DNA from 4 places in the Streptomyces sp. NPDC003284 genome. Region 2 is predicted to be linked to each of the others. Evidence: riboswitches for the same ligand, from Rfam matches in the RefSeq annotation. Region 2 holds a riboswitch; each other region holds the start of a gene.

Region 1 (5,190 bases), on a different contig from region 2:
TGCATGTCGCCGAGCTGACGGCGGAGGAGTCCGGCGAACTGGGCCCGCTGCTGCGGCGGGTGAGCGCCGCCGTCACCGAGGTGAGCGCGCCGGAGCAGGTGTACGTGTGTCTCTGGTCGCACGCGGGTGGGGTTCCCGGCCACATCCACTTCGTGGTGCAGCCCGTCGGGAAGGCGGACCGGACGCGGTTCGGTGCCGTCGGCCCCGCCCTTCAGGCGGCCATGGGCGGGGCCGGGTGCTTCGCGTCGGCGGCGGAGGTGGACGAGGTCTGCGGGCGGCTGCGGGAGGTCCTCCACCGCTGAACGGGACCGCCCCGACCGCCGCCCCGCCCTGAGGTCAGGCCCCCCAGCGCACCGCGACCGTGTCGCCGACGCCGACCGTCGTGCCCCGGGAGGCGGTGGTGAAGGCGCCGCCGTCGATGCTCACCTTCCAGGTGCCGGTGCCGCTGTTGGCCTTGCCGTTGAGGGCGGTGACCGTGCCGGTGCCGGAGGACGGGGTGACGGCGGTGACGCAGCCTGCCGGGGTGGCGGCGCCGGTGGCGGCGTCCAGGACGGCGCCCAGTGTGGTCGTCGTGCCGGTCGGGGTGAGCGCGACGGAGCACACCTTCGGGCTGCCGGTGCCGTCGTCGACGCTGAGCGCCAGCTTCGTGGCCGTACCGGAGACCAGTGAGCCCTGGGCCACCCACTGCGGGGCGCCCGCGGTCACCGGTGCGGGCGGGGCCGCGGTGAAGCCGCCGCCGGCCACCGCGCGCAGCGCGTCGGCCGACGCGTAGGCCGAGGGGACCGTGTCGGCGGGCTGGTACTTGAAGCCGCCGCCCGGGTTGAACTGCTGCGCGAGCAGGAAGTCGACCGGAGTCCTGCCCAGGGAGGTGAGGAAGTCCCCGGTCTGCGGGTTGATGCCGCACGCGTTGAGACCGGACACCGCCCAGCCGTTGGAGTCGGTGTTGATCCCGAACATGGCGTTGAAAGCGCCGCTGTTGGCGACCAGTTTGCTCTTCAGGAACGCCTTGGCCTGCACGATGTCCGTGTCGGTGTTCGGCACCCCCGACACACACAGCGCGGCCATCGCCGCCCCGGTCATGTCGATGTCACCGGCGGTGGCGAGCTGCCCGGGATCGCCCTCGGCCTTGCTGTAGTTCCAGCCGCCGTCGTCGTGCTGGTTGGCCCGGATCCGGGTGACCAGCGCGTCGCGCAGCGCCTGCGGGACACGCACCTGACCCGACTGGGTGCGGGCGCCGCCCAGGGCGAGCGCCGCGAAGACGGTGCCGTTGAAGTTGGCGGGCGGGCCGAAGTAACCGGGCTGGGACGTCTGCCAGTAGCCGTAGATGTCGGCGATCAGATTGCGGGAGGCGGAGACCCGGGCGGGGTCGACACCGGCGGCGTAGGCGTTCAGGGTGGCCCGCTCGTAGTCCGTGACGACCGGGGTGGCGGACGGCCAGCTCGCGGTGGAGAGCAGGGTGCGGTAGACCGATCTGGCGTTCTTGGCGGGATCGCCGTCCGGAGTGACGTCCACGGCCGCGGTACCGGCCGCGGCGAGCGCGCTGAACGCCCACTCGTTGGACAGCCCCGGCCCCGCGTACGAACCGTCCGCCGCCTGGAGCGACTTGAGGTAGGTGACGCCGTTCGCCTTGGACGTGGCGATCTGCGCCGGGGTGGAGGTGGCCGCGGCGGGCAGCGCGGTGAGCGTGAGGGCGCCGACGGCGGCCGCCGCGGTGAGCGCGACGCGGCTGAGGGACAGCGGACGGGACATGGCCTGCTCCTTGGATGAAGGACGCCGACCCGGCCCGTTGCCGGGCCCGGGCGGGCCTGCGGAGCAGCGGGCGTGGCCGCCGTCCGGACGCGTGGACCGGCTTCCAGAGATGGTGCACCGCCTGGGCATTCGGGCTCGGGGCGGCCTCCCGCCGCCCCACACCGCTGCGCGTCAGCCCCGGACTCCCACCGGGTTCCCCCACTCGGCAGTCCGGGACGGTACCCGACCGGCCAACCGGCCGCCAGTGCCCGCCTCGGAGGGCGGTCGAGCCCGTCCGGAGCTCCTTGACGGCCCTCGTGACGCGTGCTCAAATCTCGGTGATACGCAACGAGTTCCAGGGGAAGCCGGTCGAAGTCCGGCGCTGACCCGCAACCGTGGGCCCGGTCCGCCGGGCGAGCCGGAATGCCTGGAGCGTGCTCAACAGCAACAGACGCCGTCGTGGACTACGGCGTGGTGCGACCGGCCTTCCGGCCGTCCGGGGACCACCCCGGCCGGTGAGGGCCCCTCTGCCACGTCCGCGTCCGCGCCGGACAGGCGCGAGGGGACCGGGGTGGACACGGGGAAGCGAAGAAGCGGGCCGACGACCGCGAGCACACGGCGGGCGGTGTCGCTCGGCTCGGCTCTGCTCGTCGTCCTCGCCACCTGTGTGGCGTTCCTCACGACCGCGCCCGCCGCCGCGGACGGCGCCGACGGCTGCACCGCCACCCATGGCGCCGTGGTGGCCGTCGACTTCGGACCGTTCGGCGGCAAGGTCGAGCGCGGCTGCGACCCCGCCCCCACCACCGGCTACAACCTGCTGCACCAGGCCGGGTTCACCACCACCGGCACCCAGCACGACGGCCCCGGCTTCCTCTGCCGCATCGGCTACGGCGCCTTCCACTCCGGTACGGAGTACCCGACCCCGGCCGCCGAGGACTGCGTACTGACCCCGCCCGCCACGGCCTACTGGTCGTACTGGGTGGCCGCGCCCGGCGACAAGGACTGGACCTACAGCTCGCGCGGCGCGATGACACGCACCGTCAAGGACGGCGACGTCGACGCCTGGGTGTTCGGCGGCACCGACATCGGCGGTACCAAGGGCAAGCCCGCCTTCAGCCCCGACGACGTACGCGTCCCGGGCGGCCACACACCCGACCCCGGCGGCAGCGGCACCCCCACCGGCGCACCCGGCGAACTCGACACCGCCGCCGCGGCGGCCTGGCTCGCCGGCCGCCTCACCGACGACGAACGCATCGTCGACGACGGCGCGACCACCGCGAACTACGAACTGACCGCCGACACCGCCTACGCGCTCGCCGCCGCGAACGGCAGGAACGCCACCCTCGACAAGGTCACCGGCTTCCTCGCCGCCCATGTCGCCGACTACGCCTACCCGAACGGCGCCGGCCAGGCCCCCGACGCCACCGCGGCCGCCCGCCTCGCCCTCCTCGCCGAGACCACCGAACGCGACCCGCACGCCTTCGGCGGCCACGACCTGATCGACGCCCTCGCCTCACACGTGTGCACGGCGGGCCCCGAGTCCGGACCGGCCCCCGGCTGCACCGCCGCCGGTGACTTCCGCACCGCCTTCCAGACCGAGGGCCAGGCCCTGTCCGTCCTCGCCCTGCTGCGCGCCGGGCAGACACCCCCGGCCGCGTCCGTCGACCGCCTCGCCCGGCTCCAGTGCAAGGACGGCGGCATCACCAGCATCCTCATCCGCCCCGGCGAGTACTGCGACGGCGACCCCGCCACCACCGGCCTGGTCGCCCTGGTCCTGCACCGGGCGGGCGGCCACGACGACACGGTGGACGCCGCCCGTACGTATCTCACCGAGTCCCAGTCGGCGGACGGCGCCTTCCCCGGCTACACCGGCTCCACCACCGGCAGCGTCACCGCCACCGCGTACGCCGCCCAGGCCCTGCGCGCCCTCGGCGACACCCGGCGGGCGGACGCGGCCGTCGGCTGGCTCTCCCGGCACCAGCTCGACGGCGGCGGCTTCGGCTTCGAGGAGACCGACACCGACCCCGTCGTCCACCCCACGTCGCCCGCCGTCCTCGCCGGGGCGGGCACCAGCCTCGTCACCGTCACCACGAAGCCGTCCGTGCCGCCCACCAGCGGCCCGCCGACCGAGCCCGGCGGCACGCCCAGCGGCTCCCCGACCGGGCCCACCAGCAGCCCCGGCGGCCCCGCCCCGGGCGGCGGCACCGGACCCGACCTGAAGAAGGGCGTCGCCTACCTCACCGCCCCGGCCCAGCTCCAGCAGGGCCGGTACTACACCGACGCACCCGGCTCGGGCACCGCGTCGTTCGGCCTCACCATCGACGGCGCCTACGCGCTGGCCGCCACCGGCCTGGACAACGCCAGGCTGCGCGGCATCGTCGACTTCCTCGACTCCCGCGGCAAGGACGCCACGGGCAGCACCATCGACACCTGGACCGGTATCGGCACCGCACACGTGCTGGGCGGCTCCGTCGGCAAGGCCGCGGTGCTCGCCGAGGCCGTCGGCCGCGACCCGCGGAACTTCACCGGGCACGACCTCATCGCCACCCTGGCCAAGGCCGTCTGCACCGCCCCGAGCAAGGCCCCCGACCGCTCCTGCCCGGCCAAGGGCGCCTACACCTACGCGCCCTCCGTCTTCTCCCAGTCCCTGGGCGTCCTCGCGCAACTGCGCGCGGGCGAGAAGACGGCGGCCCAGCAGCCGATCGCCTACCTGGAGAGCCTCCAGCACCCGAGCGGCGCCTGGCCGAGCCTCATCCCCTCCACCGGCGACTCCGAGGTCGACTCCACCGCCATGGCCGCGATGACCCTCGACCTGGCCGGCGGCGACACGGCGAAGCAGGCCGTGCGCAAGGCGCTCGCCTGGCTCGCCTCCCGGCAGCTCCCCGACGGCGGCTTCCCCGGCGCCTCCGGTGACTCCGTCAACTCCACCGGGCTCGCCGTCCAGGGGCTGTCCCTGGACAAGGACACCTACGCCCCGCAGATCACCCGGGCCCTCGCCTTCCTCGCCGCGCAGCAGAACGCGGACGGCGGCTTCAACGTCGCCAAGGAGGGCCAGCGCGGCTCCGACGTACGGGCCTCCGCCCAGGCCGTGGGCGGCGCGACCGGCATCTCCTTCGGCACCCTGAAGGCCGACCTGACCGGCACCTCGCCGCAGCCCGGCCCGACATCGGACCAGGGCGGCGGCACCCCCGACATCATCACCGCCGGAGAAACGGGAGGCACCGGAGACACCGGCGGCGCCTCCGCTGCGGGCGGCGGCGGTGGCGGCGCGCTGGCCTCCACCGGTGTGCAGGCCACGGCCCTCGCCGCGGTCGCCGCCCTGCTGGTCCTCGCGGGCTGGCGCACCGCGGTCGCCGCCCGCCGCCGCGCGGACGCGCACACCGGGAGCGAGCGATGACACGGCCCCGCCTCGCCGCCCTCGCCCGGACCGCGGCGGCGCTCGCCCTGGCCGCCGCCGCGCTC
Region 2 (5,190 bases):
CGTCGCCATGCCCGAGACCGGCATCGGCTTCGTCCCCGATGTCGGCGGCACCTATCTGCTCGGCCTCGCCCCGGGCGAACTGGGCACCCATCTGGCGCTGACCGGCGCGCAGACCGGCGCCGGGGACGCCCTGCTGTGCGGGCTCGCCGACCACCATGTGCCCGCCGCCGCGCTCGGCGCCTTCACCGCCGACCTCGCCGTGCTGTCCGTGCACGACGCGCTCGCCCGGCATGTGCAGTCGCCGCCGCCGGGCGCACTCGCCGGGCAGCGGGAGTGGATCGACGCCTGCTACGCGGCCGACACCGTGGAGGAGATCGTGGACCGCCTCCTCGGCCGCGGCGAGCCCGCCGCGAAGGAGGCGGCCGAGACCCTGCTCACCAAGTCGCCCACCGCGCTGAAGGTCACCCTCGCCGCGCTGCGCCGCGCCCGGCACCTGGGCCCGCTGGAGGCGGTCCTCGACCAGGAGTACCGCGTCTCCTGCGCCGCGCTCGCCGCCCCCGACCTGGTCGAGGGCGTCCGCGCCCAGGTCATCGACAAGGACCGCAGGCCCCGCTGGTCGCCCGGCACCCTCGCCGAGGTCAGCGCGGCCGACGTGGACCGCTTCTTCGCCCCGCTCGGCGACCGCGAACTGGGGCTCGCCGGATCCGACAGCACCGTGGAGGTGGCCTGGTGAGCCTGACCGTCGCGTTCATCGGACTCGGGCACATGGGCGCGCCCATGGCCGCCAACCTGGTCAGGGCCGGGCATCGCGTACGGGGCCACGACCTGGTGCCCGAGGCCCTGGAGAGCGCCGTCCGCGCGGGTGTCGAGCCCGCCGCCGACGCCGCCTCGGCGGTCGCGGACGCCGACGTCGTCGTCTCCATGCTGCCCGCCGGACGGCACGTCCTCGGCCTGTACGGCACCGTCCTGGCGGCGGCCCGGCCCGGCACCCTCTTCGTCGACTGCTCCACCATCGACGTCACCGACGCCCGTACGGCCCACGAGCGGGCCGCCGCCGCCGGGATGCGGTCGCTGGACGCCCCCGTCTCCGGCGGGGTGGTCGGCGCCGAGGCCGGCACGCTCACCTTCATGGCGGGCGGCGGCGAGGCGGAGTTCGCCGAGGCCCGGCCGCTGCTGGAGGCCATGGGCAAGAAGGCCGTCCACTGCGGCGGCGCGGGAGCCGGGCAGGCGGCCAAGATCTGCAACAACATGATCCTCGGCGTCTCCATGATCGCCGTCAGCGAGGCGTTCGTGCTCGGCGAGCGCCTGGGCCTGTCCCACCAGGCCCTCTACGACGTGGCGTCCACGGCGTCCGGGCAGTGCTGGGCGCTCAGCGTCAACTGCCCGGTCCCCGGCCCGGTCCCGGGCAGCCCCGCCAACCGCGACTACCGGCCGGGCTTCGCCGCCTCCCTCATGGCCAAGGACCTCGGACTCGCCGCGCGGGCCGCCCGCGACAGCGGGGTGGACACCGGACTGGGCCTCGCGGCGGCCCGGTTGTACGAGGAGTACGCCGAACACGTCGGCGCCACCGAGGACTTCTCCGGCATCGTCCGCACCATCCGGGACCGTGGCACCCGGCAAGAACAAGAAGGGGAGGGGGAGAAGCGATGAGCACGCGGAACGGTGCCGGGCTTCCCGCGTACGAGACGATCCTCGTCGAACGCAAGGGGCGCACCGCCCTGCTCACCCTCAACCGGCCCGAGGCCCTCAACGCCCTGAATCTGACGGTCATGCGCGAGGTGGTGGCCGCGACCGAGGCGCTGGACCGGGACCCGGAGTGCGGCTGCGTCGTCATCACCGGCTCGGCGAAGGCGTTCGCGGCGGGCGCCGACATCAAGGAGATGCAGCCCCAGGGGTACCTGGACATGTACCTCGGCGACTGGTTCGCGGCCTGGGACCGGCTCGGGCAGCTGCGCACCCCGACGGTGGCCGCCGTCGCGGGCTACGCCCTGGGCGGCGGCTGCGAGCTGGCCATGCTCTGCGACATCCTGCTCGCCGCCGACACCGCCGTCTTCGGGCAGCCCGAGATCAAGCTCGGGGTGATCCCCGGCATCGGCGGCTCCCAGCGGCTGACCCGCGCGGTCGGCAAGGCCAAGGCCATGGAGCTGTGCCTGACCGGGCGCACCATGGACGCGGCGGAGGCCGAGCGGGCCGGACTGGTCTCCCGGGTGGTGCCCGCCGACGATCTGCTCGGCGAGGCGCTGGCCGTGGCCGAGACCGTCGCGGGCATGTCGCTGCCGGTGGCGATGATGGCGAAGGAGGCCGTCGGACGGGCCTTCGAGACGACGCTCGCCGAGGGCGTCCGCTTCGAACGGCGGCTCTTCCACGCGGTGTTCGCGACCGAGGACCAGAAGGAGGGCATGGGCGCCTTCGTCGACCGCAGAGCGCCCGGGTTCCGCCACCGCTGAGCGGCGGACCGCGTGCCGCCGCGCCCGGTCCGCCCTGCTGGGAGGGGAGATCACGTTCGGGGATCACCTCCCGGACGCGGTCTTGGCCGGGACGGCGGCACGCGGTACCGTCTGTTCGATATCGACGACGGCGAGACGGAAGCCGGTGGGAAACCGGCACGGTCGCGCCACTGTGTGCGACGGCTCCCCGGAGCCGCTCGCGAGTCAGACCCGTGGCCGTCGTCCAGTGCACCACCGAGATGGGACGCGAACTCCCAGAGGAGGCCCCTGCCATGGCGCAGCATGTCGCCCAGCCGACCGCCGACGCACCTGTCCTGCCCGCCAAGCTGCCGCTGAAGGCGATAGCTCCCTGGGCGGTCTTCTTCGGCATCCTGATGCTGATCCTGCTCTACTTCGTCGGCGCCGAGCAGGGCGCCACCTCCGTGTTCAGCGGCACGGACGTCCACGAGTGGGTGCACGACGCCCGCCACCTGCTCGGCTTCCCCTGCCACTGACGCGAGGGACGCCGCACACTCATGAACTCCGCAACTGTGCGAAACCTCCTGGTCCGCGGCATGCTCGCGGGCCTGGCGGCGGGCGTGCTCGCCCTCGTCGTCGCCTATCTCCTCGGTGAGCCCGGTGTCGACAAGGCCATCGCCTTCGAGGACGCCCACTCCCACGAGCACGAGATGGAGGTCGTCTCCCGCTCGCTCCAGTCCACGGCGGGCCTGGCCACCGGTGTCCTCGTCTACGGGGTCGCCTTCGGCGGCATCGCCGCGCTCGCCTTCTGCTTCGCGCTGGGCCGGGTGGGCCGCTTCAGCCCGCGGGCGACCGCGCTGCTGCTGTCGGGCTGCGCCCTGCTCGCCGTGTACGTCGTGCCGTTCCTGAAGTACCCGGCCAACCCGCCGTCGGTCGGCGACCCCGACACCATCGGCAAGCGGACCGCGCTGTACTTCCTGATGATGGTCCTCAGCGTGCTCCTCGCGGTCGCCGCGACGCTGCTCGGCAAGCGCCTGGCGCCCGCTCTGGGCACCTGGTGGGCGACCGTGGCCGCCGTCGCCGCCTTCGCCGTGGTGATCGGCCTGGCCTATGCCTTCCTGCCGGTCATCAACGAGGTGCCGCAGGACTTCCCGGCCGCTCTGCTGTGGCGCTTCCGGCTCTCCGCCCTGGCCATCCAGTCCGTGCTGTGGGGCGGCTTCGGCCTGCTCTTCGGCGAGCTGGCCCAGCGGCTGCTGGCCCCCGCTCCGGCCGGGTCCGGCGCCGGGCGGGCGGTTCCGGCCGCGCGCTGACGCTTTTCCGGACACCAGAGGGCCCTTCGGAACCACCGGGGGCCCTCTGCCGTTCTCCGGGACACCGGCCCGCACGGCACGCGGCCCCGGCCCAGTACGGCGCCCGGCACGGCACAGCGTCCGCCGACCGTGTGCGGACCCCAGCCAGAAGCGGAGGAACCGAGTGGCCAGAGCCCCCCGGCCGCGTCACATCACACTCGGCGGCCGTGCGGCGGTCGCCCTGACCGTGGAGGAGTACGACCAACTGATCGCCAGCCGACGGCAGATCGGCGGCCAGAGCGCCCGGGTGCGGGTGCTCGCCCAGCGGGCCAAGCAGGCCGAACGGCTGCTGGACGACCTGGAGGCGCTGATCACCGCGCATCGGACCGACTGCCCCGGGCACACCCGCCCGGACCCGGCGGACCGCCCCGAGGACGGGACCGTCCCGAAGACCCCTTCGGAGGACGTCCCCGGGCGCTGTCTGTGCGGCGACGTCGAGTCCCTGCTGCGCGCCCACCGGGACACGGTGTCCTGAACCGCCGGGACCGCGCCGACGCGCGTGCTACGGCGCGGCGGGAGCGGTCAGCGGCCGCCCCAGCCGCAGGTTCCAGCGCCCCGCCCGGCCGCTGACCTCGGTCACCGTCAGCGGGGCCACGTCCAGCCGCCAGAAGACGGCCGCGTCCAGGCCCAGCGCCGCGACGACCGCCGCCCGCACCACCTCCGGCTCGACCACGGCGACGCTGCGCCCCTCGGCCCCGGCCACCTCCACGAGCCACTCCGCCACCCGGCCGCACAGGTCCGCCACGGACTCACCGCCGTGCGGGGCGCTCGCGGGGTCGCCGAGCCAGCGGGCCAGGGCCTGCGGCTCGGCGGCGCCCACCTCGTCCAGCGCGAGCCCCCGCCAGCGGCCCACGTCCAGACCGGCGGGCGCCGGGGCACGTACGCCGTCCAGGCCCAGCGCGTCGGCCGTCTCGCGGCAGCGCGCGCCGGGGGACACGAGGACGCGCGCGGCGGCGGGCAGCGACCCGGCCGCCGACCGCGCCGCCGCGGCGCCGCCCTCCTCCAGCGGGCCGCCGTCGTCGAAGCGGGCCTGCCGCACGGACGCGTTCATGGCGGGGGAGACGAGCAGCATCCGGCTGGTCACGCGGTCACTCCTGGGGTGCGGCCCACGGGCCGCGGACGGGGTCGGACGTACGGGACTCGACCGGGTAGGGCACGTACGTGCGCCGGTCGGGGTCGATGGCCAGCCGGCCGCCCGCCGGGGGCCGGGCCCGCTGCGCGCAGTCGCGGCGCTCGCAGATCCGGCAGCCCAGGCCGATGGGCGTGGCGGCCCGCGGATCGTCCAGGGCGATGCCCTCGGCGTAGACGAGCCGGTGGGCGTGGCGCAGCTCGCAGCCGAGCGCGACGGCGAACTCGGCGCGCGGGGCGTGGTGCCCGGAGCCGCCGCGGGTGATGGTCCGCGCCACCCAGAAGTACCGCTTGCCGTCGGGCATCTCCGCGACCTGGGTCAGTATCCGGCCGGGCGCGGAGAACGCCTCGTACACCGTCCACAGCGG
Region 3 (5,190 bases), on a different contig from region 2:
CGGCTCCGTCTTCGGCGTCAGTCTCGTGGCCACCGTCGGCCTGGTGGCCCTGTTCACCCTCGGCATCGCGGGCCTGTCCCGCCGCGAGGCCGCGTCGACCCGCGGCGAGTCGGCCGTCGCCGCCACCGCCGGTGCCTATGCGTGCTTCGCGCTGTGTGCGGCGGCTGTCGCCTACGGAATCTCCCTGATCCTGGGCTGACCACAGGAAGCCCTGCGGCCACTCAGGCCCCGGCCGCACCATCCGCATCGACCCCCGTGAGTCGTTCTATGACGCTTACGGGGGTTTTTGCTGCCTTCGACCCCTCTTCGTGACCTCACCGAAAGGACACATGTCATACTGCCAGAGGCTGGTCGCCGAGCTCTAAGCCACCTACTCTAGTGGGTAGTTAACTGTTCGATGGTGGCAGCCCGACAAGTCAACGCCGACATGTGGCAGGGAGCACCATGCCAAGAGACATCGATCCGAGCCTCAACCGACGCAGGCTGCGAATCGAACTGCGCAAGGCACGCGAGAACGCCGGGTTGACCCAGCGGGACGCAACGAAGGCCCTCGAATGGTCGCTCTCCAAACTGATCAGGATCGAGGCCGGGACGGTCAGTCTCGGGGTCACGGACCTGCGGGCCCTGCTCCAGCTGTACGAGGTCACGGACGCCGGTCTGGTCGCGGAGCTGGAGGACGCGGCACGCGGCTCGAAAGGACAGTCATGGTGGGCGCAGTACAGCGACGTGGTGTCGCCCCAGTACGCCTTGTACCTGGGGTACGAGGGGTCGGCGGACACGATCCGCATGTACAACCCGACCATCCTGCCGGGGCTCGTGCAGACGGAGGACTACGCCACGGCGCTGCTGTCGGCGCTGGGCCCCGAGTCGCTGCTGCGCCAGCAGGTGGACCTCCGGCTCTCCCGGCAGGAGCGGTTCTTCGACGGGAGCGACGGTCCCCGGATCGACATCGTCCTGGACGAGGCGGCCGTGCGGCGGCAGGTCGGCGGACCCGCCGTGATGCGACGGCAGATCGATCATCTGCTGTCCCTCACGGAGCACCCGCGCACCAATCTGCGGGTGCTGCCGTTCTCCGCCGGGGCGCACTTCAGCGTCGCGACGCCGTTCATCCTGCTCAGCTTCCGCGACGACGACGACCTGCTCTACGTGGAGGGACCAGGAGGCGGCTTGTCGAGCCGCGATGATCTGGCCCTGATGGCCCGCTACCAGGAGTGCTTCGAGGAGATCAGCGCCATCGCGTACGAGGGCGACCGGATGACCGACCTGCTCGGCGCGGTCAGAGGGAGCCTGGACAACAGCTGACCCCGGGACGGGACGACGACCCGGGCGGGAACGGGGTGGGAGGACCATGGCGGTCTTCGGAATACGAACGTGGTGGCAGCGCCTGCGTACGGGGGGCGCCGAGCCGGAGAACGCTGCTCCACTCGACGACAACACCGTCAAGGTCGAGGCGATCAAGCAGCCCGAGTGGCTTCAGCGGCTGATCGAGCTGGAGAACGCCCGGGTCTCCAACGAGATCCGGCTGCTGTCCGCCCGCATGCTGGTGGCCACGGCGTGCGCGAGCGTCCTCCTGCTGAGCATCGCCGTGGCCACCCGGGTCACTCCCGCCGTTCCGTTCGCGGCGGCCACCCCGCTGACTACCACTGTCACCGGGGCGGTCGGCGCGGCGGTCCTCACAGCGCTCGGCGCCACCGTGGGCAGAGCGCTGCGTCGGCGCTCCGGTGCCGCCGTGCCCGGCGGGGTCAGCGAGGGGGCTCGCCCCGGGGCTGAACCGTCTCAAGGGCCCGGTTCAGGACCCTCAGCCGCTCCGTGAGCGGGGTGAGCCCCCACCACAGTCCGCCGCCGGCGGCCACCAGCGCGGTGACCAGCAGCCAGACAACGCCGCGCGCCGCGCCGTCCGGTACCAGCAGCGCCGCCAACGCGCCGGCCCCCACCGCGAGGATCCCCGTGGCCGAGGAGAAGAGGATCAGCGGGAGCGCCGCGGACGTCCGGTTCTCCATGGTTCCGTCGCGGTTTCCCACCGCCGACGCCGTTCCGTCAGCTCGGTCCCGCATAGGTGCACCTCCCGCCCCCCCCGGGGCGATCACGAGCCGCCCGCTTCCGGGTTCACCAGCCCCGCCAGAAAACCACACCACGCCGTACGGCGAAAGGCGAGCACGGGCCCGCTCGCGCCGTCCACCGGCCGCTTCGAGTCGCCCACGAGCACACGGCCCTGCTCCCAAGCTGCCTCCACGCACTCTCCGCCGCTCGCCGAGTAGCTGCTCCTGACCCAGGCGCGCCCTGTCGGCTCCCTGCCTGCCAACGCCCGCCTCCTCCAGCCCCCATGGATGTTCATGACAGGAGTCTTCCCAGCTTCGCCGCCGGGAAAGAGGCCAGAAGGAGCCGTTTCAAGTCCGCGGGCCCGGATCGGGGATATGAGCCTCGGCACACCACCCCGCCGCAGGTCAACGGCAAGTTGACGGCTGTTCCGGGGCCGTGGTGGACTTCCGGGGCCATGTACGGCGGCAGAAGAGGAAGCCGGTGCGAATCCGGCGCGGTCCCGCCACTGTCACCGGGGAGGAACATCCCCGGAAGCCAGGAACTCTCGCCGCCGGTCACGTCGAACCAGGGCGCGGACACCCTGAGTGAGGACCATCGCCATGCGCGGCTGCCGACCGAGGTTCATCAGCGATTCCCTGACCGACCCCGCGGCCGGCTGACCCGATGGGTGCCGATCGCGTCTTCGCGTACGGCGCCGCCGCCGGCCTCCTCGGTGACCTGCTCCTCGGCGACCCGCGCCGCGGGCATCCGGTCGCCGTGTTCGGGCGGGCCGCGGGCGCCGTCGAACGTGTGCTGTGGCACGACCACCGTGGCTGGGGCGCGCTGCACACCGCCGTGTGCGCCGGCGGCGCCGTCGCGCTGGGGGCCGCCGCCGCCCGCGCCGCCCGCGCCCCCCGCTTCCCGTACACCGCCTCCGTCCTGCTGACCGGCGCCGCCACCTGGGCCGTGGTCGGCGGCACCTCGCTGGCCCGCGAGGCCCGCGCCGTCGGACAGGCCCTGGAGTCCGGCGACATCGAGGCCGCGCGGGCGCGGCTGCCGCATCTGTGCGGGCGCGACCCGCAGGCGCTGGACGCCGCCCAGATCGCCCGCGCGGTCGTCGAGTCGGTCGCCGAGAACACCTCCGACGCCGTGGTCGGCGCCCTCGTCTGGGGCGCCGTCGCGGGCGTGCCCGGCCTGCTCGGCTTCCGTGCCGTCAACACCCTGGACGCCATGGTCGGCCACAAGTCGCCCCGCCACCGGCGCTTCGGCTGGGCCTCCGCCCGCCTGGACGACCTGGCGGGCTGGCCGGGCGCCCGGCTGACCGCCGTCCTGGCCACCGCGGCGGGCGGCGATCCGCGCGGCGCCGTGCGCGCCTGGCGCGCGGACGCCGGACGGCACCCGAGCCCCAACGCCGGGCCGGTGGAAGCCTCGTTCGCGGGCGCGCTCGGCGTCCGCCTCGGCGGCACGCTGTCGTACGCCGGGCGCGTGGAGCACCGGCCGGTACTGAACGGCGCGGCGGGGCGCGCGGTGCAGGCCGGTGACATCGACCGGGCCGTACGGCTCTCACGGCGCGTGAGCTGGCTCGCGCTCGGCACATGCGCCGCCGTGAGGCTCCTGTGCGGCCGTCGCGGCCGTCGGACGAAGGGACGTACGTCATGAGCGGTGGCCGGGGCGGCGGGCTGCTCGTCGCCGGGACCACCTCCGACGCCGGGAAGAGCGTCGTCACCGCCGGGATCTGCCGGTGGCTGGCGCGCCAGGGCGTCAAGGTCGCGCCGTTCAAGGCGCAGAACATGTCCCTCAACTCGTTCGTCACCCGCGAGGGCGCCGAGATCGGCCGGGCGCAGGCCATGCAGGCGCAGGCGTGCCGGATCGAGCCGACCGCGCTGATGAACCCGGTGCTGCTCAAGCCGGGCGGCGAGCAGAGCAGCCAAGTGGTGCTGCTGGGCAGGCCGGTGGGCGAGATGAGCGCGCGCGGCTACCACGGCGGGCGCCAGCAGCGGCTGCTGGGCACGGTGCTGGACTGCCTGGCCGAACTGCGCGGCTCCTACGACGCGGTGATCTGCGAGGGCGCGGGCAGTCCGGCCGAGATCAATCTGCGCCGCACCGACATCGTCAACATGGGCATCGCGCGCGGCGCGCGGCTGCCGGTGGTCGTCGTCGGCGACATCGACCGCGGCGGCGTCTTCGCCTCCTTCTTCGGCACCGTGGCCCTGCTCTCCCCCGAGGACCAGGAACTGGTCGCCGGTTTCCTCGTCAACAAGTTCCGCGGCGACGTCTCGCTGCTCGAACCCGGCATCGGCATGCTGCACGGGCTCACCGGGCGGCACACCTACGGGGTGCTGCCCTTCCGGCACGGGCTCGGCATCGACGAGGAGGACGGACTGCGGGTGTCGCTGCGCGGTGCCGTACGGGAGTCCGCCGTGGCGCCGCCGGTCGGCGAGGACGTGCTGCGGGTCGCCGTCTGCGCCGTCCCGCTGATGTCCAACTTCACCGACGTGGACGCGCTGGCCGCCGAACCGGGCGTCGTCGTGCGGTTCGTGGACCGGCCCGAGGAACTGGCCGACGCCGATCTCGTCGTGGTCCCGGGCACCCGCGGCACCGTGCGGGCGCTGGACTGGCTGCGCGAGCGGGGCCTCGCGGACGCCCTGCGGCGCCGGGCCGCCGAGGGGCGGCCCGTCCTCGGTGTCTGCGGCGGCTTCCAGCTCCTCGGCGAGCACATCGAGGACGACGTCGAGAGCCGTCGCGGCCGGGTCGACGGGCTCGGACTGCTGCCCGTACGCGTCCGGTTCGCCCCGGACAAGACCCTCGCCCGGCCCGAGGGCACGGCCCTGGGCGAGCGGGTCGAGGGCTACGAGATCCATCACGGCGTCGCCGACGTCACCGGCGGCGAACCGTTCCTGGACGGCTGCCGGGCCGGCTCGGTCTGGGGCACGCACTGGCACGGCTCGCTGGAGTCGGACGGCTTCCGCCGGGCCTTCCTGCGGGTGGTCGCCGCCGCCGCGGGCCGCCGTTTCGTGCCCTCGCCCACCACGTCGTTCGCCGCGCTGCGCGAGGAGCAGCTCGACCGGCTCGGCGACCTGATCGAACAGCACGCGGACACGGACGCGCTGTGGCGGCTCATCGAGTCCGGCGCGCCGCAAGGACTGCCTTTCATTCCACCGGGAGCGCCCG
Region 4 (5,190 bases), on a different contig from region 2:
GTGCGGCGCCGGGTAGTAGACGCGGCCGAGCTTGCCCTCCTTGCGGATCTCCACCTTGGAGGCGATCGGGTGGATGGAGGCGGTCGAGTCGTTGATGTAGCTGATGGATCCGGTCGGCGGCACGGCCTGGAGGTACTGGTTGTAGATGCCGTGCTCCCGCACCGACCGCTTCAGCTCGCGCCAGTCGTCCTGGGTGGGCAGCGCGATCCCCGCGTCGGCGAACAGCTCCCGCACCCGCGCGGTGGCCGGCTCCCACGCCCGCTCGGTGTACCGGTCGAAGTACGAGCCGTCGGCGTACGCGGACTTCTCGAACCCGTCGAAGGCGGTGCCGCGTTCGATCGCGATCCGGTTCGAGGCGCGCAGCGCGTGATAGGCGATCGTGTAGAAGTACAGGTCGGTGAAGTCGACGCCCTCCGCGCTGCCGTAGTGGACGCGCTGCGAGGCGAGGTAGCCGTGCAGGTTCATCTGGCCCAGGCCGATGGAGTGCGAGAGGTCGTTGCCGTGTGCCACGGACGGCACCGCGTCGATGTGCGACTGGTCGGAGACGGACGTCAGACCGCGCACCGCCGTCTCCACGCTCGCGCCGAGGTCGGGGGAGGCCATGGCGGCGGCGATGTTCAGCGAGCCCAGGTTGCAGGAGATGTCCCGGCCGACGGTCTCGTAGCCGAGCGAGGCGTCGTACGTGCTCGGCGTGTTGACCTGGAGGATCTCCGAGCACAGGTTGGACATGTTGATCCAGCCCGGGATCGGGTTGGCCCGGTTCACGGTGTCCTCGAACAGCAGATACGGGTAGCCCGACTCGAACTGGAGCTCCGCGATCGTCTTGAAGAACTCGCGGGCGCTGAGCGTGGTGCTGCGGATGCGCGGGTTGGCGACCAGGTCGTCGTAGTGCTCGCTGACGGAGAGATCGGCCAGCGGCCTGCCGTACTCGCGTTCCACGTCGTAGGGCGAGAACAGGTGCATGTCCTCGTTGCGCTTGGCCAGTTCGAAGGTGATGTCGGGGACGACCACGCCCAGCGACAGCGTCTTGATGCGGATCTTCTCGTCCGCGTTCTCCCGCTTGGTGTCCAGGAACCGCATGATGTCCGGGTGGTGGGCGTGCAGGTAGACCGCGCCCGCGCCCTGGCGCGCGCCGAGCTGGTTGGCGTAGGAGAAGGAGTCCTCCAGCAGCTTCATCACCGGGACCACCCCGGAGGACTGGTTCTCGATCTTCTTGATCGGGGCGCCCTGTTCGCGCAGGTTGGTCAGCAGCAGCGCCACCCCGCCGCCGCGCTTGGACAGTTGGAGCGCCGAGTTGACGCCCCGGCCGATGGACTCCAGGTTGTCCTCGACGCGCAGCAGGAAACAGGAGACCAGCTCGCCGCGCTGCGCCTTGCCCGCGTTGAGGAAGGTCGGGGTGGCCGGCTGGAAGCGGCCGGTCATCATCTCGTCCACCAGCCGGGACGCCAGCGCCTCGTCCCCGGCGCCGAGGAAGAGCGCGGTCGCGGCCACCCGGTCCTCGTAGCGCTCCAGGTAGCGGGAGCCGTCGAAGGTCTTGAGCGTGTACGACGTGTAGTACTTGAACGCGCCGAGGAAGGTGCGGAAGCGGTGCTCGTGGGCGTACGCCCGCCGGTACAGGCCCTTGACGAACTCCCAGTCGTAGCGCCGGATCGGGGCTTCCTCGTAGTAGTCGTTCTCGATCAGGTGGTCGATCTTCTCCTTGAGGGTGGGGAAGACCACCGTGTTCGGGTTGACGTGCTGGAGGAAGTACTGGCGTACGGCCTCGCGGTCCTTGTCGAACTGGATGCGGCCGTCGCAGTCGTACATGTTCAGCAGGGCGTTGAGCGCGTGGTAGTCCTTGCGCGTACCGACCGATTCGCGCGGGGCGGTGATCACGCCGCCGCCGATGAGTGTCGTGTCCAAAACGTCCTCAGTCCTTCCCTCACGGCACGGACGTCGCGCTCCGTGCCCAGCAGTTCGAATCGGTACAGCTCGGGAACCCCGCACTTCGCCGCGATCACCCGTCCGGCCAGGCAGTAGTCCGCGCCGAAGTTGGTGTTGCCGGACGCGATGACCCCGCGCAGCAGCGCGCGGTTGGCCTCGACGTTCAGAAAGCGGATCACCTGCCTGGGGACCGCCCCGGCGCGTTCGCCGCCGCCGTAGGTCGGCGTGATCAGCACATACGGCCCGGCCACCCGCGGCAGGCCGGCGCGGTGCGGATGCAGGGGGATGCGCGTGGCGGGCAGACCCAGCTTCTCCACGAAGCGCTTGGTGTTCTCCGAGACGCTGGAGAAATACACGAGGCCGCTCATCGACCGCCGCTCCTCTCGCTCGTTCCCGTCCCTGTCCGAGGACCGGGGGAGGAGGAGCGTCGCGGCGCGTACGGCGGGGCCGGGCGGCGGCGGAAGAAGGGCACGCCGGACCCGGGTCCGTGCTGCTGCCACGCGGCCCTCCCTCGGGGCCTCGGAGCACGCACGCCGCTCGTCGGCGTACGCACCGGTGGCAGGTCTTCGGACTCGCGGGCGTGTCTCGTGTCGTACGAGACGTCTACTGGCCGTCGCTTCCCAGGCCCGGTCCACCGGGTCCAGTGCGTATGACGGCGGTCGTTCCCGCTCACCGCTGCGGGGCAGTCCCGGATTCCCACCGGGTTCCCTCTTGCCTCGCCGGGCACCGGAGTGCCTGGCGAACCACCAGCACGGCCAACACTACATCTAGAACACTGCCGTGGTGCACAGCCCCAGATGTTGTGTCTTCGGGAAAACTTAGGTATACCTAAGCCCTGTCGCGGTGGCGGCGGCGCACGGCGCGCGGACCCGGAAACGGCACGGGCGGGAAGCGCCGTACCCGCGCTGCCCGCCCGTCTCCCGGGGCACCGCCGCGGCCCTCACCGCACCGGTGCCGTCGCGCACCCCTCGGCACGCGCCGCGCCCGGACCCCTCAGTCCGGCCGCAGGCTCATCCCCGCTCGCACCCCCCGGCTCCCGTGCGGCGCACCAGGTGGCGCGCGTACGCGTCGGGGGTGAAGAACAGCGGCAGCTCGGCGGCGAGCGCGGTGCGCTCGAACAGCGCGCGCACCTCCTCCAGCGGCGCCCACGGGTAGGCGGCGCCCAGCGCGGCCAGCTCGTCGTCGAGCACCCGCTCCACCGTCTCCCGGTCGACCACCCGGTGCCGCAGCCACTGCCAGATCCGCGTCCGGGCCACCTCGGCGTCGGCCGTGTCCACCAGCACCCCGTCCACGACGACGGTGCCCCGCCCGCCGAGCCAGGCCGCGAAGCAGCGCAGCGCGACGGCGACGCTCGTGCGCACCCCCTCCGGGACCGGCGGGGCGCCGGTCCGGCGCACCGACAGCAGATCGGCGGCGCTCACCTCGACGTCCGCGCGGGTGCGGTCGAGCTGGTGCGGCCGCTCGCCGAGGACCCCGTCGAACGCCTCCCGGCAGACCGGGACCAGCTCGGCACAGGCCACCTGGGACCCGTCGAAGCCGTCCTCCGCCTCCCGCTCCTTGTCCAGCCGGACCGCCGCGACAGCCGCCTCGCGCGCCGCCGCGTCCGCGCCCGGCACCTGGGCGGCCCGGCCGCCGACGGCATGCGCGCCGCGCCGGTGGCAGGTGCGCACCAGCAGCTCGGTGTACGCCCGCAGGAACGGCGCCGTCATCGTCACCCCCGCGCGGTCCGGCAGCAGGAAGTCGGTGCGGTGGCCGAAGGTGCGCACAAGACTGAACAGGTAGTCCCGGCGGCCCGCGGTCAGGCCCGCGCCGTGCTCGCGCAGCTCGTGGAGGATCTCCTCCATCTCGAAGGCGGCGGTGACCGTCTCGATCAGCACGGTGGCCCGGACGGTGCCCCGGGGGATGCCCAGCAGCTCCTGGGCGAGCAGGAACACGTCGTTCCACAGCCGTGCCTCGTACCGGTTCTCCAGCTTGGGCAGCGAGAAGTACGTGCCGCTCCCGGACTCGGTCAGCCCCCGGGCGCAGTGGAAGAAGTACAGGCCGAAGTCGGCCAGGGCGGCGGGCACCGGTGCGCCGTCGTGCTCCAGGTGCGCCTCGTCGAGGTGCCAGCCGCGCGGGCGGACCATGACGGCGGGGAGCCGTCCGCCGTCCGCCCGGTGCTCCCCGCCGCCGGGTGCGGGCAGGCCGATCCGGCCCTCGACGGTGTCCAGCAGGGTCAGTTGCCCGCCCACGACGTTGTCCCACAGCGGTGCGGTGGCGTCCTCGAAGTCGGCCGTCCACACCTGGGCGCCGGAGGTCAGCGCGGCGACCGCAGTCCGGCGGTCGGGCGGCCCGGTGATCTCCACCCGTCGGTCGGCCAGACCGGGCGCGGGCGGCGCGACCCGCCAGAACGGGTCGGCGCGCACCGCGGCGGTCACCATGGGGAAGTTGGGCGGAGAGCCCGCCGCCAGCCGCATCGCCTGGCGGCGCCGCTCCTTCAGCAGGCCGCGTCGGCGCTCCGCGAACGCGGCGGCCAGCCGGCCGACGAAGTCCAGGGCCTCGGGGGTCAGGATCTCCTCGTGCCGGGGGCCGGGAGCGGCGAGGACACGGACGGGCCGGGGCGGTGCGAGGGTGGTCATCGGGTTCTCCTTCGGACGCGACAGGACCCACGTGCGGCCCCGGGCGGGGGCCGCGCCGTACAGCCGTACAAGCCGTACCGCCGTACAAGCCGTGCACCGCCTAGTGGAACTGCTCCTCCTCCGTGGAGCCGGCCAGGGCGGTGGTGGAGGAGGCGGGGTTGACGGCCGTGGAGACCAGGTCGAAGTAGCCGGTGCCGACCTCGCGTTGGTGCCTGACCGCCGTGAACCCGTCGGCCTGCGCGGCGAACTCGCGCTCCTGGAGGTCGACATACGCGGTCATGCCGTGCTCGGCGTAGCCGCGGGCCAGATCGAACATGCCGTGGTTGAGCGAGTGGAATCCGGCCAGCGTGATGAACTGGAACCGGTAGCCCATCGCGCCCAGTTCACGCTGGAACTTGGCGATCCGGTCGTCGTCCAGGGCCGCCTTCCAGTTGAAGGACGGCGAGCAGTTGTACGCCAGCAGCTGGTCCGGGTACCGGGCGTGGATCGCCTCGGCGAACGTGCGCGCCTGCTCCAGGTCGGGCGTGCCGGTCTCCATCCACAGCAGGTCGGCGTAGGGGGCGTAGGCCAGCCCGCGGGCGATCACCGGGTCCATGCCGCCGCGGACCCGGTAGAAGCCCTCGGCGGTGCGCTCGCCGGTGGTGAACTC

What was found. Region 2 has a riboswitch for cobalamin ahead of ACWDYF_RS17095 (CbtB domain-containing protein). Riboswitches for the same ligand answer to the same signal wherever they lie in the genome.
Region 1: another riboswitch for cobalamin. It lies ahead of ACWDYF_RS11870 (prenyltransferase/squalene oxidase repeat-containing protein); the one in region 2 lies ahead of ACWDYF_RS17095 (CbtB domain-containing protein).
Region 3: another riboswitch for cobalamin. It lies ahead of ACWDYF_RS33335 (cobalamin biosynthesis protein); the one in region 2 lies ahead of ACWDYF_RS17095 (CbtB domain-containing protein).
Region 4: another riboswitch for cobalamin. It lies ahead of nrdI (class Ib ribonucleoside-diphosphate reductase assembly flavoprotein NrdI); the one in region 2 lies ahead of ACWDYF_RS17095 (CbtB domain-containing protein).

The regions. Positions count from the first base shown of each region.
Region 1 covers NZ_JBSFSI010000004.1:430,022-435,211, reverse strand. The annotation lists gene ACWDYF_RS11880 (HIT family protein) at 1-302, shown strand, start outside; gene ACWDYF_RS11875 (hypothetical protein) at 337-1,749, opposite strand; cobalamin riboswitch at 2,042-2,174, shown strand; gene ACWDYF_RS11870 (prenyltransferase/squalene oxidase repeat-containing protein) at 2,354-5,125, shown strand; gene ACWDYF_RS11865 (hypothetical protein) at 5,122-5,190, shown strand, end outside.
Region 2 covers NZ_JBSFSI010000007.1:77,768-82,957, reverse strand. The annotation lists gene ACWDYF_RS17110 (enoyl-CoA hydratase/isomerase family protein) at 1-673, shown strand, start outside; gene mmsB (3-hydroxyisobutyrate dehydrogenase) at 670-1,590, shown strand; gene ACWDYF_RS17100 (enoyl-CoA hydratase) at 1,587-2,387, shown strand; cobalamin riboswitch at 2,499-2,622, shown strand; gene ACWDYF_RS17095 (CbtB domain-containing protein) at 2,660-2,881, shown strand; gene ACWDYF_RS17090 (CbtA family protein) at 2,903-3,655, shown strand; gene ACWDYF_RS17085 (hypothetical protein) at 3,819-4,169, shown strand; gene ACWDYF_RS17080 (histidine phosphatase family protein) at 4,197-4,778, opposite strand; gene ACWDYF_RS17075 (short-chain fatty acyl-CoA regulator family protein) at 4,783-5,190, opposite strand, start outside.
Region 3 covers NZ_JBSFSI010000025.1:50,119-55,308, forward strand. The annotation lists gene ACWDYF_RS33315 (hypothetical protein) at 1-199, shown strand, start outside; gene ACWDYF_RS33320 (helix-turn-helix domain-containing protein) at 445-1,302, shown strand; gene ACWDYF_RS33325 (hypothetical protein) at 1,349-1,813, shown strand; gene ACWDYF_RS33330 (DUF397 domain-containing protein) at 2,084-2,335, opposite strand; cobalamin riboswitch at 2,463-2,603, shown strand; gene ACWDYF_RS33335 (cobalamin biosynthesis protein) at 2,704-3,678, shown strand; gene ACWDYF_RS33340 (cobyric acid synthase) at 3,675-5,190, shown strand, end outside.
Region 4 covers NZ_JBSFSI010000001.1:513,009-518,198, forward strand. The annotation lists gene nrdE (class 1b ribonucleoside-diphosphate reductase subunit alpha) at 1-1,902, opposite strand, end outside; gene nrdI (class Ib ribonucleoside-diphosphate reductase assembly flavoprotein NrdI) at 1,872-2,291, opposite strand; cobalamin riboswitch at 2,464-2,686, opposite strand; gene ACWDYF_RS02345 (malate synthase) at 2,934-4,541, opposite strand; gene aceA (isocitrate lyase) at 4,642-5,190, opposite strand, start outside.